4 regions of the Rhizobium sp. AN5 genome follow, and region 1 is predicted to be linked to each of the others. Evidence: riboswitches for the same ligand, from Rfam matches in the RefSeq annotation. Region 1 holds a riboswitch; each other region holds the start of a gene.
The links. Region 1 has a riboswitch for cobalamin ahead of bluB (5,6-dimethylbenzimidazole synthase). Riboswitches for the same ligand answer to the same signal wherever they lie in the genome.
Positions count from the first base shown of each region.

Region 2: it holds a riboswitch for cobalamin, as region 1 does, so the genes downstream of both, nrdH (glutaredoxin-like protein NrdH) here and bluB (5,6-dimethylbenzimidazole synthase) in region 1, are expected to answer to the same signal.
Region 3: it holds a riboswitch for cobalamin, as region 1 does, so the genes downstream of both, CRP02_RS15410 (CbtB domain-containing protein) here and bluB (5,6-dimethylbenzimidazole synthase) in region 1, are expected to answer to the same signal.
Region 4: it holds a riboswitch for cobalamin, as region 1 does, so the genes downstream of both, CRP02_RS05770 (ABC transporter substrate-binding protein) here and bluB (5,6-dimethylbenzimidazole synthase) in region 1, are expected to answer to the same signal.

Region 1 is NZ_OCMJ01000004.1:1,428,393-1,431,800, reverse strand. It holds gene CRP02_RS19555 (NAD+ synthase) at 1-501, shown strand, start outside; gene CRP02_RS19550 (glyoxalase superfamily protein) at 651-1,028, opposite strand; gene CRP02_RS19545 (TolB family protein) at 1,221-2,051, shown strand; cobalamin riboswitch at 2,225-2,411, shown strand; gene bluB (5,6-dimethylbenzimidazole synthase) at 2,509-3,225, shown strand; gene CRP02_RS19535 (DUF2865 domain-containing protein) at 3,295-3,408, opposite strand, start outside.
Region 2 is NZ_OCMJ01000004.1:2,720,568-2,723,975, forward strand. It holds gene CRP02_RS25870 (ABC transporter permease) at 1-73, shown strand, start outside; gene CRP02_RS25875 (ATP-binding cassette domain-containing protein) at 73-855, shown strand; gene CRP02_RS25880 (nucleoside triphosphate hydrolase) at 852-1,481, shown strand; cobalamin riboswitch at 1,614-1,838, shown strand; gene nrdH (glutaredoxin-like protein NrdH) at 2,094-2,315, shown strand; gene nrdI (class Ib ribonucleoside-diphosphate reductase assembly flavoprotein NrdI) at 2,328-2,726, shown strand; gene nrdE (class 1b ribonucleoside-diphosphate reductase subunit alpha) at 2,714-3,408, shown strand, end outside.
Region 3 is NZ_OCMJ01000004.1:626,214-629,621, reverse strand. It holds gene CRP02_RS15420 (hypothetical protein) at 1-210, opposite strand, end outside; gene CRP02_RS15415 (CbtA family protein) at 215-931, opposite strand; gene CRP02_RS15410 (CbtB domain-containing protein) at 942-1,124, opposite strand; cobalamin riboswitch at 1,291-1,516, opposite strand; gene CRP02_RS15405 (c-type cytochrome) at 1,608-2,528, opposite strand; gene CRP02_RS15400 (c-type cytochrome) at 2,614-3,048, opposite strand; gene CRP02_RS15395 (LysE family translocator) at 3,165-3,408, opposite strand, start outside.
Region 4 is NZ_OCMJ01000003.1:519,070-522,477, reverse strand. It holds gene argE (acetylornithine deacetylase) at 1-305, opposite strand, end outside; gene CRP02_RS05775 (GNAT family N-acetyltransferase) at 517-1,395, shown strand; cobalamin riboswitch at 1,435-1,671, shown strand; gene CRP02_RS05770 (ABC transporter substrate-binding protein) at 1,836-2,867, shown strand; gene CRP02_RS05765 (FecCD family ABC transporter permease) at 2,864-3,408, shown strand, end outside.

The DNA of each region.
Region 1 (3,408 bases):
GTTTCCAACAAGTTCGGCTCGATGGTGGTGACAACAGGCAACAAGTCGGAAATGTCGGTGGGGTATGCGACGCTTTATGGCGACATGAATGGCGGTTTCAATCCCATCAAGGACCTCTACAAGATGCAGGTCTACGCCATCTCCAGCTGGCGCAATTCCCATGTGCCGCCGGGCGCGCTCGGGCCGTCCGGCGAGGTGATCCCCGCCAATATCATCTCCAAGGCGCCATCCGCCGAATTGCGCCCCAACCAGACAGACCAGGATTCACTGCCGCCCTATCCGGTGCTGGACGATATTCTGGAGTGCCTGGTGGAAAAGGAAATGTCGGTCGAGGAAATCCTCGTGCGTGGCCATGATATCGCGACGGTGCACCGGATCGAGCATCTGCTCTATCTCGCCGAATACAAACGCCGCCAATCCGCGCCCGGGGTGAAGATCACCAAGAAGAACTTCGGCCGCGATCGCCGTTATCCGATTACCAACCGGTTCAGGGACAGGTAGTCGAAGGAGGGCGTGGAGGGAGCTTGCTGGACCCCGGGTTTAGTTCGGGGTGACGGAGTGCGGATGTTGCGACTTCGCCATATATCGATGTCGAAGACACATCATTTCCCTCCAACGGCGCGGACACGCCGCGCCGTTTCCCTATCTCGTTAAATAACCTGCCCCACATCGATGCGGTTGCCATCCGGGTCTTCGAAAACGAAGGCCCGCAGGCCATAATCCTTGTCCTGAAGACTTTTGATGATGCGAAGACCGTGGCTTTTGCAAAGCGCGTGCAGCGCGTCGACGTCGCTGACCAGCATATGCGCCACATTGAAAGGGGCCGGTTTGTGCGTTGACTGCAATGTCAGGTGCAACTCGGCATTACCTTGTTTCAGGATCATGAAACCGACAGGGTTGCCGTTTTCAAAGGTCTTTTCGAAGCCCAGCACACGGACATAAAAGTCATGGGCCTTTTCGATATTCTTGACAGGAAGCATTGCGGCGATCCGACCGAAGCGGATGCCGTGATCGGCGATGGTATTCATCGCGGAACCTCGGATCTGGGAGAAACTGGCAGGGGTGCGGGCGGTGCCGGAACGCTGCTGTTTTTTCCTATTTGAATTTGCAGGGCGGTGCCTGCGGCAATAGGATCATAATCACGGCGGTGGTGGATGCAAACGGAATGTTTGTGCCATTCAACGCTCCACGCCAGACGATCGACAGGCCCGGGAGGCAGCATGCGCAGTTCCATCGAAATCTTCAACATCCGCACCCGGCAGATGCGGGTGGTCTGGCAGACGCCGGAGCTGTTCGAGGCGCCGAACTGGTCGCCGGACGGGAAATATCTGCTTCTGAACTGCGATGGCCTGCTTTACCGCCTGTCACTTGCCGGCGACCCTTCGCCGGAAAAGGTCGATACCGGCTTTGCGACAATCTGCAACAACGACCACGGCATTTCGCCTGACGGTTCGCTTTATGCCATTTCCGACAAGGTGGAGTTCGGCAAGAGCGCCATCTATTTGCTGCCATCGACGGGCGGAACGCCGCGGCTGATGACGAAGAACCTTCCGTCCTACTGGCACGGCTGGTCGCCGAACGGGAAAGGTTTCGCCTATTGCGGCATTCGCGATCAGGTTTTCGATATCTATTCCATGGACATAGACAGCGGCGTTGAGACACGCCTTACCCGTGGTGAGGGCCGCAATGACGGGCCGGATTATTCGCCGGATGGAGAATGGATCTATTTCAACTCCAGCCGCACCGGCCAGATGCAGATCTGGCGCGTGCGGGTGGATGGCTCGGCCGTCGAGCGTATCACTGACAGCGCCTACGGCGACTGGTTCCCGCATCCGTCCCCCAACGGTGACAAGGTCGTCTTCGTCTCTTATGACGCCGATGTCTTCGACCATCCGCGCGACCTCAACGTGCGCGTGCGGCTGATGGATATGGATGGCGGCAATGCCGAAACGCTGTTTGACCTTTTCGGCGGGCAGGGAACGATGAATTCGCCCAACTGGTCACCTGACGGGGATGAGTTCGCTTATGTGCGGTATTTTCCCGTTTGGTGATGCGGTAGGGGTGCTTCAGCCGGCGCGCGTCTGCGCGGCGAAAGGCCGCTTTTCAGCCGAAAGAGCTGAGCTGGTTGGAATTCCGGCTCAAGGCCGCAATAACGCAGGTGAGGTGGCCACGGTCACATTGCCGCATCACTGCGCAAGATACTTGTATTTGCAAGCTTTGTTGCTCATAAGCGTCTTCGTCAGGTGCCCGCCTTTTACGGCGGGAGAATCGGGAATCCGGTGCAAGACCGGAACGTGCCCAGCGCTGTGAGGCGGATGCCCTTTTTCTAGATGCCACTGAATCCATTCGGGAAGGCGAAAGCGGGCGGATGAAGCCGAGTCAGAAGACCGGCCTGACAGGATAGACCAGACCGCGTGGACGGCGGCGGGTTGTTGCAGCAGCGCGTTGTGCAGGCGAAAACCGGAGCCGGTTTTCGTGGCAGCGCGCCAGCATTGTTGGGGATAGACGATGCCGACCGATCCACTCGCGACCAGTTTGCTCGACGGCAATGCATTTGATCACGCGCTTTCGCCCGCCTACCCGTTTTCCGAGGGGGAGCGAGAGGCGATCTACCGTGCGATCGAAACCCGCCGTGATGTGCGTGATCAGTTCCTTCCGGATCCATTGCCGGAAGATGTGGTCGAGCGCCTGCTGAAGGCGGCGCATTCCGCGCCCTCGGTCGGTTTCATGCAGCCGTGGAATTTCACGCTCGTCACTGACGGTGCGGTCAGGCAGGCAGCCTGGGTTGCCTTCAGCCGCGCCAATGGCGAGGCGGCGGCGATGTTCGAGGGGGAGCAGCAGGCGCTTTACCGCAGCCTCAAGCTTGAGGGCATCCGCAAGGCGCCGCTCAGCATCTGCGTCACCTGCGATCCGACGCGTGGCGGCAAGGTGGTGCTGGGCCGTACCCACAATCCGCGCACCGATGTCTATTCCACCGTCTGCGCCATCCAGAACCTCTGGCTTGCAGCGCGCGCCGAAGGCATCGGCGTCGGCTGGGTCAGCATTTTCCACGACAGCGACATTCGCACCATTCTGGAAATCCCCCACCATATCGAGATCGTCGCCTGGCTATGCCTCGGCCGCGTCGATACACTTTATACCGAGCCGGAACTGGCGGTGAAGGGTTGGCGCCAGCGCGTGCCGCTGGAGGAACTGGTGTTTCGCAATCGCTGGGGTGGGCGGTAAAGAGAAGACGCGACCGTCTTGTGAGTGAGACAGAGCGTTGCCAACTCCATACCGGGTGCTTGATAGGAGCTATTGCTGCGGCTGAATGCCCTTCAGCGCCGGGTTTTTCAGGTCGATCCGGCCTGTCTGGTCGGGCAGGAATTTAGGGCCGATGACGCGGACCTTGCTGTTGTTCGGGTCATA
Region 2 (3,408 bases), 1.3 Mb from region 1:
CTATCTGTTGATCGGCGTCCTTATCATCTTGGCTGTCGCAATCGACCAGTGGATCAGAAAGGTAGCAGGCTGATGACAAAAGAACCTATCCTCACAGCACGCAATCTCGTTAAACGCTACGGTCGTGTGACTGCGCTCGACAATGCCGATTTTGACCTTTATCCGGGCGAAATCCTCGCCGTCATCGGTGATAACGGCGCTGGAAAATCCTCTCTCATCAAGGCGATTTCCGGTGCGGTAACACCTGACGAAGGGGAGATCAGGCTGGAAGGCAAGCCGGTACAGTTCCGCTCGCCGATCGAGGCGCGCAAGGCTGGTATCGAAACCGTTTATCAGAACCTTGCGCTGTCTCCCGCATTGTCCATAGCCGACAATATGTTTCTCGGCCGTGAAATCCGTAAACCCGGTATTCAGGGAAGCCTGTTCAGGGCACTGGACCGTCCGGCGATGGAAAAGTTTGCCCGTGAGAAACTCTCTGAACTCGGCCTGATGACGATCCAGAACATCAATCAGGCGGTGGAAACCCTCTCCGGCGGCCAGCGCCAGGGTGTTGCGGTGGCGCGTGCAGCAGCCTTCGGCTCCAAGGTCGTCATCCTTGACGAACCGACGGCGGCGCTCGGCGTCAAGGAAAGCCGCCGCGTTCTCGAACTCATTCTGGATGTGCGCTCGCGAGGGCTACCGATCGTTCTCATCTCGCATAACATGCCGCATGTTTTCGAGGTTGCTGACCGGATTCATATTCATCGGCTGGGCAAGCGTTTATGCGTCATCAATCCGAAGGACTATACCATGTCCGACGCTGTCGCCTTCATGACGGGCGCCAAGGAAGCGCCAAAGGAAACGCTGGCCGCATGACGCTGAAGCTTGAAACGATCGTCGAAGACGTTCTTCGGCGGGCAGAGGATAAATCTCGTTTTATCATTGCCATTGCCGGTCCCCCTGGGGCCGGCAAATCCACGCTGGCGGATGCCCTGTGCGGTGCCCTGGTGGCGGGCGGCGAGGCTGCGGCTGTCCTGCCCATGGACGGCTTCCATATGGATAACGGTATTCTCGATGAACGGGGGCTCTTGCCGCGAAAAGGCGCACCGGAAACCTTCGACGTGCGCGGCTTTCTTGATGTCGTCTCCGCAGTTCGTCAGGGCGGGCAGGAAGTTCTTGTCCCGGTTTTTGACCGCTCCCGCGAAATAGCCATTGCCTCCGCTCGCGCCATCGCGCCCGAGACACGCTTCATCCTTGCCGAAGGCAACTATCTGCTGTTGAACGAGGCGCCGTGGACGAAGCTTTCCGGCAGCTTCGATCTTACCATCTTCGTAGGCCCATCCGTTGCGGTGCTCGAGGAACGCCTGCGGGATAGATGGCAGGGCTATGGTCTCGACGCGACTGAGATTCACGCCAAACTTTTCGAAAACGATCTTCCCAACGGAAAGCGGATAATCGAGAACTCCCGCCCCGCCGATATTCGCATCGATATCTGGGAATAAACCCGCCGCTTCCGTCCGTAGGCGGCATCGAACATTTACCGTTAAGCCTTTGTTGACCATGTGTTGAATCTTTTTGATCCACAGGGTGGGGCTTTGGCATGTCTAATTATTGACGAAAAAAATTCCTCATATACTATATGTGGTGTTCAAGGTTCTTTCGATTCGCAAGCGTCGGGAGCTAAGACGGGAATTCGGTGCGCAACACCATTATGGTGAAGCAATGCCGAAACTGCCCCCGCAACTGTAAGCGGTGAGCATCGTTCCGATTTGAGCCACTGGAGCTAAAAGCTCCGGGAAGGTGGGAATGGATGTTTTGACCCGCAAGTCAGGAGACCTGCCTTGAGCGAAAACGTCCACGGGCGGGGTGTCCGGAAGGAAGGTGTATGACGCAAATGAATTGCGTGCGCCCTTTTCTGCCCCCTCCAGAACAAGCTTCGGGGTGAAGTCATGCCAGTGCATTTTTATGAGTTTCTACGCTCGTCGGCGTAGACAGCGATCTTACGCGGCCTAAGCCGCGCGCCTCGCCAGAATGACAGAACCATCGCCACCCGCTTTCGATTGCAGGCGGGCAATGTTGAGCCGTGCGTAAAGGCGGCTTCGAAAGAGGAAACAATGACCGTCACCGTTTACAGCAAACCCGCCTGCGTCCAGTGCACTGCCACCTATCGTGCGCTTGACCGCATCGGCGTCAGCTACGAGATCGTCGATATCTCCGAAGATGCGGATGCCCTCGATCGCGTTCGCGGCCTCGGTTACATGCAGGTTCCCGTGGTTGTTGCCGGCGAACGCCATTGGGCGGGTTTCCGTCCGGACATGATTGGCTCGATCAGCTGAGGAGGCGGTGCGATGGGGCTGATCGTCTATTATTCCAGCCGGTCTGAGAACACTCATCGCTTCCTTCAGAAACTGGGGCGACGATTGCTTCGCCTGCCGCTCGGCGCCGAGGAAGACGTTCCTCACGTGTCGGAGCCCTATGTTCTCGTCACCCCCACCTATGGGGGCGGCGGCATGAAAGGAGCGGTACCGAAACCGGTTATCCGGTTTTTGAACGAGCCCTCAAACCGAAATCTCATTCGCGGCGTCATCGCGGCGGGAAATACGAATTTTGGCGCAGCTTTCGCATCCGCCGGAGATATCGTGTCGCGTAAATGCGCGGTGCCGTTTCTCTACCGCTTCGAGCTTCTCGGCACGGAGGAAGATGTCGCCAACGTCAATCATGGATTGGAACGATTTTGGACACGCTGACCTCGAGCGCGGTGCGCAACACGGATGCCAAACAACAAGTAACCGCCGCGCAGAAACACCTGGACGCGGGACTGGACTATCACGCGCTGAACGCGATGCTGAACCTTTACGATGAAAACGGGAAGATCCAGCTCGACAAGGACCGCCTTGCGGCACGGCAATATTTCCTCCAGCACGTCAACCAGAACACGGTGTTTTTCCATAATCTCAGGGAAAAGCTCGATTATCTCGTGACCGAGGGATATTACGAACAGGAGGTGCTGGACCAGTATTCCTTCAATTTCGTCCGTGACCTCTACGACGAGGCCTATGCCAGAAAGTTCCGTTTTCCGACATTTCTCGGCGCCTTCAAATATTATACGTCCTATACGCTGAAGACCTTCGACGGGAAGCGTTACCTGGAGCGTTATGAGGACCGCGTCTGCATGGTGGCGCTGGCTCTGGCGCGTGGCGACGAACAGCTTGCCCGCGATCTGATGGATGAAATCATTTCCGGCCGCTTCCAGCCGGCAACCCCGACCTTTCTCAACGCCGGCAAGAAAAGCCGCGGTGAACTGGTTTCGTGTTTTCTGCTGCGTGTGGAAGACAATATGGAAAGCATCGGCCGGTCCATCAATTCAGCATTGCAGCTTTCCAAGCGTGGCGGTGGCGTAGCACTGTCCTTGACCAATATTCGCGAAGC
Region 3 (3,408 bases), 800 kb from region 1:
CGGCAAAGCCGAGCGTTTTATTTTGGCAAGGGCTGCGGCCGTAAAGGCAGCCTCATTCTCATGAAAATAGGCGAGCGCCGCTTCCCGTTCCGGGCTGACGCCGAGGACTGCCTTGAAAGCAAGGCGATGCACGGCGCAGGAAGCGCCGTGACCGGGAACGGCAAAACGCAGCGCATCGAGTTCGTCACTCCATTCGGCTGCGTCCTGCATGGTTTCAAGCCGACTGGAAGCGCTTCAGGAAAAACGCGCTCAATGTTCCGAGCAAGGCCCAGAAGACAAAGCTGGTCACGGTGGCGGCGACGATGAACTGTCGTTCCAGCGGCAGCGGTGCCAGCGCATGTTCACCTTCCGGCGGCAGGGGCGCGCCCACCACATGTGGAGCAACGATCAACACCAGTGCGAGCACGATTGCCCAGGGTTCGCGCCGGAATGCGATCAGCGCAATGCCGCCTGCGGTCGCGGCAACCGTCGAAAGCCACCAGATTTGACGCGCCTCAAGCGCGGCGGCCGGGCTGCCCGGCAGTTCCGGCGGCAGGCCGATCATCGGCGCAAGCATGACGGCGGCAAAACCGGCCACACCCCACAAAAGGCCTTCGCGCCAGCCGGCATTGGTGCCGCGCAGCGAGATGAGGCCGGTGAGCACCAGCGCATAACCGATGGCGGTCAGCACGTTGGCGGCTACCGTATAGGCGGTGCGCTCGAAGCCGTCTGCCGGAGACCAGGCTTCCTCACTATGTTCGTGCGCGGGAATGGCAGCACCGGTCGTGGCCGGAGCATCATGGCTATGGGGCGCTTCGCCACCGGCATTTTCATAGGCTTCCGCCTTCAGGATCAGCGGCGTGGTGCCGAAAGCCTGCATGGCCGAAACGGCGAAGCCGCCAACGATGCCGACGAGGACGGCGGTAAAAACGATATTGCGAAAGAACGACATGCTTTCCCCCTCAATGGCAAGGGAAAGCATTGGCATGACGTGTGTCATGCGCGGCGTTGTGAACGGCTTCCACATGCGAAAAGCCGACAAAACCGACGACGAACAGGCCAAGCACGATCGCCGTCAGCGATTGCGCGAAGCTGCCCGTTTTTGCTGAAACGGCGGCATTTGCCGTATTCTGGTTGATGGACATGGTGACCCCTCTTACGGCGCGACCCCGCGCCTTTAGACGCGGCGGAACGGCAAAACGCCGTGCAGCCGCATGCGATACACTTCACCACGGGGATACGAGACTGACACAGGGCGGCACGTTCAAGCGCAACCACCCTGAAATTCCGCTCTTCCGGACACCCCGCCGGCATGGACATTTCCGTGATGGCAGGTCTCCTGGCTTACGGGTCAAAACCTGAAACACCTTCCCGGCATTGCCCTCGCCCATATCCGGCGAGATGCTTACCAGTGGCATTTCGTTTCAGGCTCTCCGCTCACAGTTGCGGGGGCAGCCACGAATGAGGATGTCTCCCTATCGTGTTCCCTTTTCACCTTCCGGAACGCCCGGAAGGAACCATCACACGATCGTTATCCGATGGGTGCGGGTGGGAGTCAATGGCAGGCCGGCGTGAGAATTGCGCACTGTTGCTGGATGCCGGATCAAGTCAGACATGACGGCAAAGGGCTACCGCGCCGGGATGGCCTTCAGATAGGCGGCGATCGCATTGCGGTCATCGGCCGTCAGATGCGCCATGTTCTGCTGGACCTTGACCATGGAGCCGCCGACGCTGTCGAATTCCGGGGTGAAGCCGGTTTCCAGATAGTTGGCAATATCGGCCGCCTCCCAGCCTCCTACGCTCTGCGAGCCGGGGGTGATATCGGGAATGCGGCCCTCGCCTTCGGGATTGGGACCACCGGCCAGCCATTTGCCATCCAGAAAACCGCCAAGCGCATTGCGCGGCGTGTGGCATTCGCCGCAATGGCCCGGGCCTTCCACCAGATATTGGCCGCGCAGCAATTCGGCATTGGCATCGGCAAGCTCGACGCGGGGTGGCGCGGATGTATCGAAATAGAGGAATTTCCAGCCGCCCAATGCCATGCGCATGTTGAGGGGGAACGGCAGTTCATGATCCGGCGCATCATTCTGGCTGGCGGGCAGAACCCGCAAATAACCGAAGAGGTCGTTGATGTCCTTCTGCGTCATGCGGGCATAGGAGGCGTAAGGGAAGGACGGGTAGAGATGTTCGCCGTTCTTGCCGACGCCGCGCGTCATCGCATCGCCGAATTCCGAAAGCGTCCAGCCGCCAATGCCATGCTGAGGATCGGAGGAAATATTGGGCACATGAAAGGTACCGAAGGGGCTTTTCAGCGCCTGCCCGCCCGAGAGCGTCAAAAGCGCATCGCCCTTGGCATCTGGTGCCGCATGGCAACTTGCGCAGCCGCCCGCCCAGAACAGCGTTTCGCCATTGGCAAGGTCCGGCTCGCCAAGGCTCACCCAGTGGCTGGGTGCCTGACGCACAGGCGCGGTCACCCAGGCGAAAATGCCGAAACCGGCAATGGCCGCCACCGCGATCCCGCCCGCGAGCTTCGTCCAAATGGAGGCCATGACCCCTCTCCCCATTATCACCTGATGAGATCAGGCGTCATTCCCGCTGAAAAAACGCCGCCGTGAAGCGGCGTTCTTAATAGGATTATTTCTTCAGACGGTAGGTCTGGTGGCAGGCACCACAATCGGCACCGAGGGTCTGCATGGCGGTGGTGACACCTGCCTGATCGGCCGGAAGGCTGGCGAGGACCTTGTCCGCATCGGCACCGAGCTTGGCGGCCTTGGACTTGAAGTCATCGAAATTTTCCCAGATCGCGGGTGCCGCAGCACTGCCGGTCTCGCTGCCTGGGGGAAACTGGTCGGGGAAAGCCTTGGCGTTGGTGCTGATGGTCGTCACGGCAGCCTTTACGACTTCGGCGTCATAAGGCTTCTGGCCCTTGGAGATGGCAGCAAGCGCACCCATGGAGCCGCCGATCTGCTTCATCATGCCTTCACGTTTTTCGACTTCGCCGGCAGCGTAGACCGCTCCGGCGCAAAGACAGCCGAAAAGCATGGCCGCCGCGATGGTTTTCAGTTTCATACACTTTCTCCTTGATTCCGGCAGATGCCGAACGCGCGATGAACGGCGCGAGGATGCCCTTTCCGCATGGCGAAAAGAAGTCACATTGCAGTGAATTTCCCCAAGAAAACAGAAGTCTAGGAGAGTGCTTCCCAAAGCGTAACCAGGGCTGCGGCAATCAGCATGAAACCAGCGGCGCGGCCGATGAAAATCGTCGCGGCAGGCGAGGAAACGAGCCATGCCCGGCTTTTATCCGCCGTCAGCGCCAGAGCGCCATAGACCGTGAACTGCGTGATGGCCACCATCGCGCCCATTACCAGCCCCTGCATCCAGATTGGACCATAGTCGGGTTTGAGGAATTGCGGATAGATCGCCATCATG
Region 4 (3,408 bases), on a different contig from region 1:
ATGTCGGTGGTTCCGCGCCCGTAGAGACGATCATTTTCCGCCCGCAGCGTAAAGGGATCGGAAGACCATTCCGGCTCGCTGGCGGGCACGACATCCATATGGCCGGACAAAACATATCCGGCGCGATCGGCCGGGCCGAAGGTGGCGAAGAGATTGGCGCGGTCGCCCTCCGGTCCCGCAAGCAGCGATACTTTCGCGCCGTGGCTTTCAAGATAATCGGCGATCCAGCCGGCAATATCGCCATTGGCGGTTCCGACGACCGACGGGAAACCGACGAGACGCTCAAGGATTTCGATTGCGTTCAATGGTCGTCTCCGCTGACCGGATTGTCATCCCGAAAGCTTAGAATGGACTGCGACGTTTATCTGCTGAAATGCGGATGATTTCGGTAGATTGTTGTGACCTTCCAGTGCTTTCAGAAAATTCGTGCTGGCGTAACCGGCTACCGTCGGATGTCGTGGGCTAGGCCGGGACCGGATGAAGGTTGTGAGCCGTAGGGGATGAGGGCCGTTGGTTATGGACCTGCTCAAAGTCGATAGTTTCGAACTGCGGACCGTGGATATCGCGGAGGTGGATGCCGATCATCTGCATGCACTCTCCATGGCCGTCGGATGGCGATATCACGCGAATGAATGGTGTTTTCTGCGGCAATGCGGCGTGGGTCTTGCTGCGCTCGATGAGATCGACCGTGTTGTCGCAACCGCGATGCTCTTTCCCTATGATCAGGGGTTTGCGACGCTTGGCATGGTCATTGTTTCCCCCCGTTTGCAGGGGCAGGGCGTAGCACCATGGCTGGTGCAGAAACTTGTCGCGACATTCCCCGCTGTCTCCCTGCGGTTGAACGCGACGGGAGCGTCGCGGCGGCTGTTTTCAAGGTTGGGCTTTGCCGGCGATGCGGAAAAAGTATATCTCTTCCGGGGAAGGGCGAATTGCCTTTTCGAGATACCGCCGCCCGGCAGAAAACAACAAATAGAGCCGTTATCCGCAGGTCATCTGACTGATGTGGTGGAACTAGACCGGGCGGCTTTTGGCGTTTCGCGCCGGAACGTTTTACAGCGACTTTTGACGCAGAATGCGGGTTACGGTGTGTTTGAGGCGGACCGTCTTATCGCTTTTGCGCTGCGCCGTGCGGCGGGGCGGGGCCACATTATCGGTCCGGTCGTTGCGGGTGCGGACATGGATGCGATTGCGCTTGTGAGGCGGCATTTTTCCGATCTGGACGATGAGCTGGTGCGCCTCGACACCATCAGCGACAATAGTCTCTTTACTGATTTTATTGCGCAATCCGGGCTGGTGGTGATTGAAACTCTTACCACCATGTCCAAAGACGCGCCGCAACCGGCGCCTTCCGGTGCTACAAAAATTTTCGCTCTGGCAGGCCCGTCTTTGTGCTGAGCTGCAGCACTATCGCAATTGACGCCCCGTCGCTTGCCCCTTATGTCAGAAAGCGACGGTTCCTGAAGCCGAAGGGCAAAGGGATTAATAGGGAACATGGTGCGGGCGATTTCTATCGCCCAATGCCGTGGCTGCCCCCGCAACTGTAAGCGGATTGCCGTTCATCCTCGTGACGCCTGAAAAGCGTCATGCCACTGCACCCTTCAAGGTGCGGGAAGGCAGATGAACGGCGCATATTCGTGAGCCAGGAGACCTGCCGTCATAATATTGACCATCGTTACGGGCGGGGATGCCCGGAAGAGGAGCTAATTATGACCTTTCCGTCCGCGGAAACGTATTTAAAGTCCCGTTCTCCATCTCCACACTTGTTGTCGCTCTGTCACTACGCGTTTTGACGCGCGGCCTGCGGATCACGCCACTTTATTTAGACTGGAGAACATATGTTTCATTTCAAACACCTGCCGGTTTCCGCCGGTCTTCTGGCTGTCGCATTAGCGGCCTTGACCCCCGGTGCCGCTCAGGCTGCCGAAACCACCTATCCGCTGACGATCAATAGCTGCGGTCACGAAATCACCTTCAAGCAGGCGCCCGCCCGCACAGTATCGGTCGGCCAGAGCACGACCGAGGTTCTCTATCTGCTCGGCGTTGCCGACAAGGTGGTGGGCACGGCGCTGTGGATCGGCCCGGTTCTGAAGGGTTACGAAGACGCCAATGCCAAGGTGGAGCGGCTTGCCGACAATGATCCGAGCTTCGAGGCGGTGGTTGGCAAGAGGCCGGACCTCGTGACGACGCAGTTCCAGTGGCAGATCGGTCCCGAAGGCGTTGTTGGAACACCGGAGCAATTCGCCGAACTCGGTATTCCCGTTTATACCTCCCCTGCCGATTGCATGGGCAAGGATAATTCCGGCGGCGGCGACGGCGTGCGCAAGTCCGTTTTCACCATGGACCTGATCTACCAGGAGGTCCGCGACCTTGCGAAAATTTTCAACGTGCAGGATCGCGGCGAGGAAGTCGTTGCCGACCTGAAAAAGCGTGAGGAAGCCGCCCGCGCCAAGATCGCTTCGGCGAATGGCAAGATTTCAGCAGTTTTCTGGTTCTCCAGCGCCGAGCTGGATATCGATCCTTACGTGGCGGGCCGCAATGGTGCGCCGGGTTACATCATGTCCGCGCTCGGGCTGAAGAACGTTATCGAAAGCGATGAGGAATGGCCGACTGTTGGCTGGGAAACCATCGCCAAGGCCAATCCGTCCGTGATCGTTGCCGGCAAGATGGACCGCCGGCGTTTCCCCGCCGATGACGTCGCCGTCAAGCTCAAGTTCCTCGCTACCGATCCGGTTGCCAGCATCATGCCCGCCGTCAAGGCGGCCCATGTCTTCGAAATGGACGCGCAGGCGATGAACCCGACTATCCGCACGATCGAAGGCATTGAAACGCTGGCTGAGGCGATTTCCACAGCCGGTCTCGCCAAGTGAACGGTCTTTCCGTCAATCTTGGCAGGGCGGGTCTGGCATTTGCCGCACTCGCCCTGCTGCTCGTCGCGCTGATTGGCGGTGCGGCCATCGGCGAGACTGCCATTCCGTTCGACGTGGTGGCAAAGACCATTGCCAATCGTGTTTTTCATGCGGGTTATCCGCTGGAGCCGCTGGATGAGGGCATCGTCTGGAGTTACCGTCTCAGCCGCGCCGTTGTTGCCGCGTGCTGTGGCGCCTCGCTGGCGCTGGCCGGTGCGGTGCTTCAATCACTCCTGCGCAACCCGCTCGCCGATCCCTATATCCTCGGTATTTCCGCAGGCGCCTCAACCGGGGCAGTGGCCGTGGCGCTTCTGGGCTTCGGGGCGGGGTTCCTGACGATGCCGGCGGGCGCCCTGATCGGGGCTTTTGTGGCTTTTTCGCTGGTCAGCCTTCTGGCGGTGCGGGCAGGGCACGGCAACAGCGCCATCATTCTGGCGGGGGTCGCCGGTTCGCAACTGTTCAACGCCATGACGTCGTTCATCGTCACCAAATCCGCCAATGC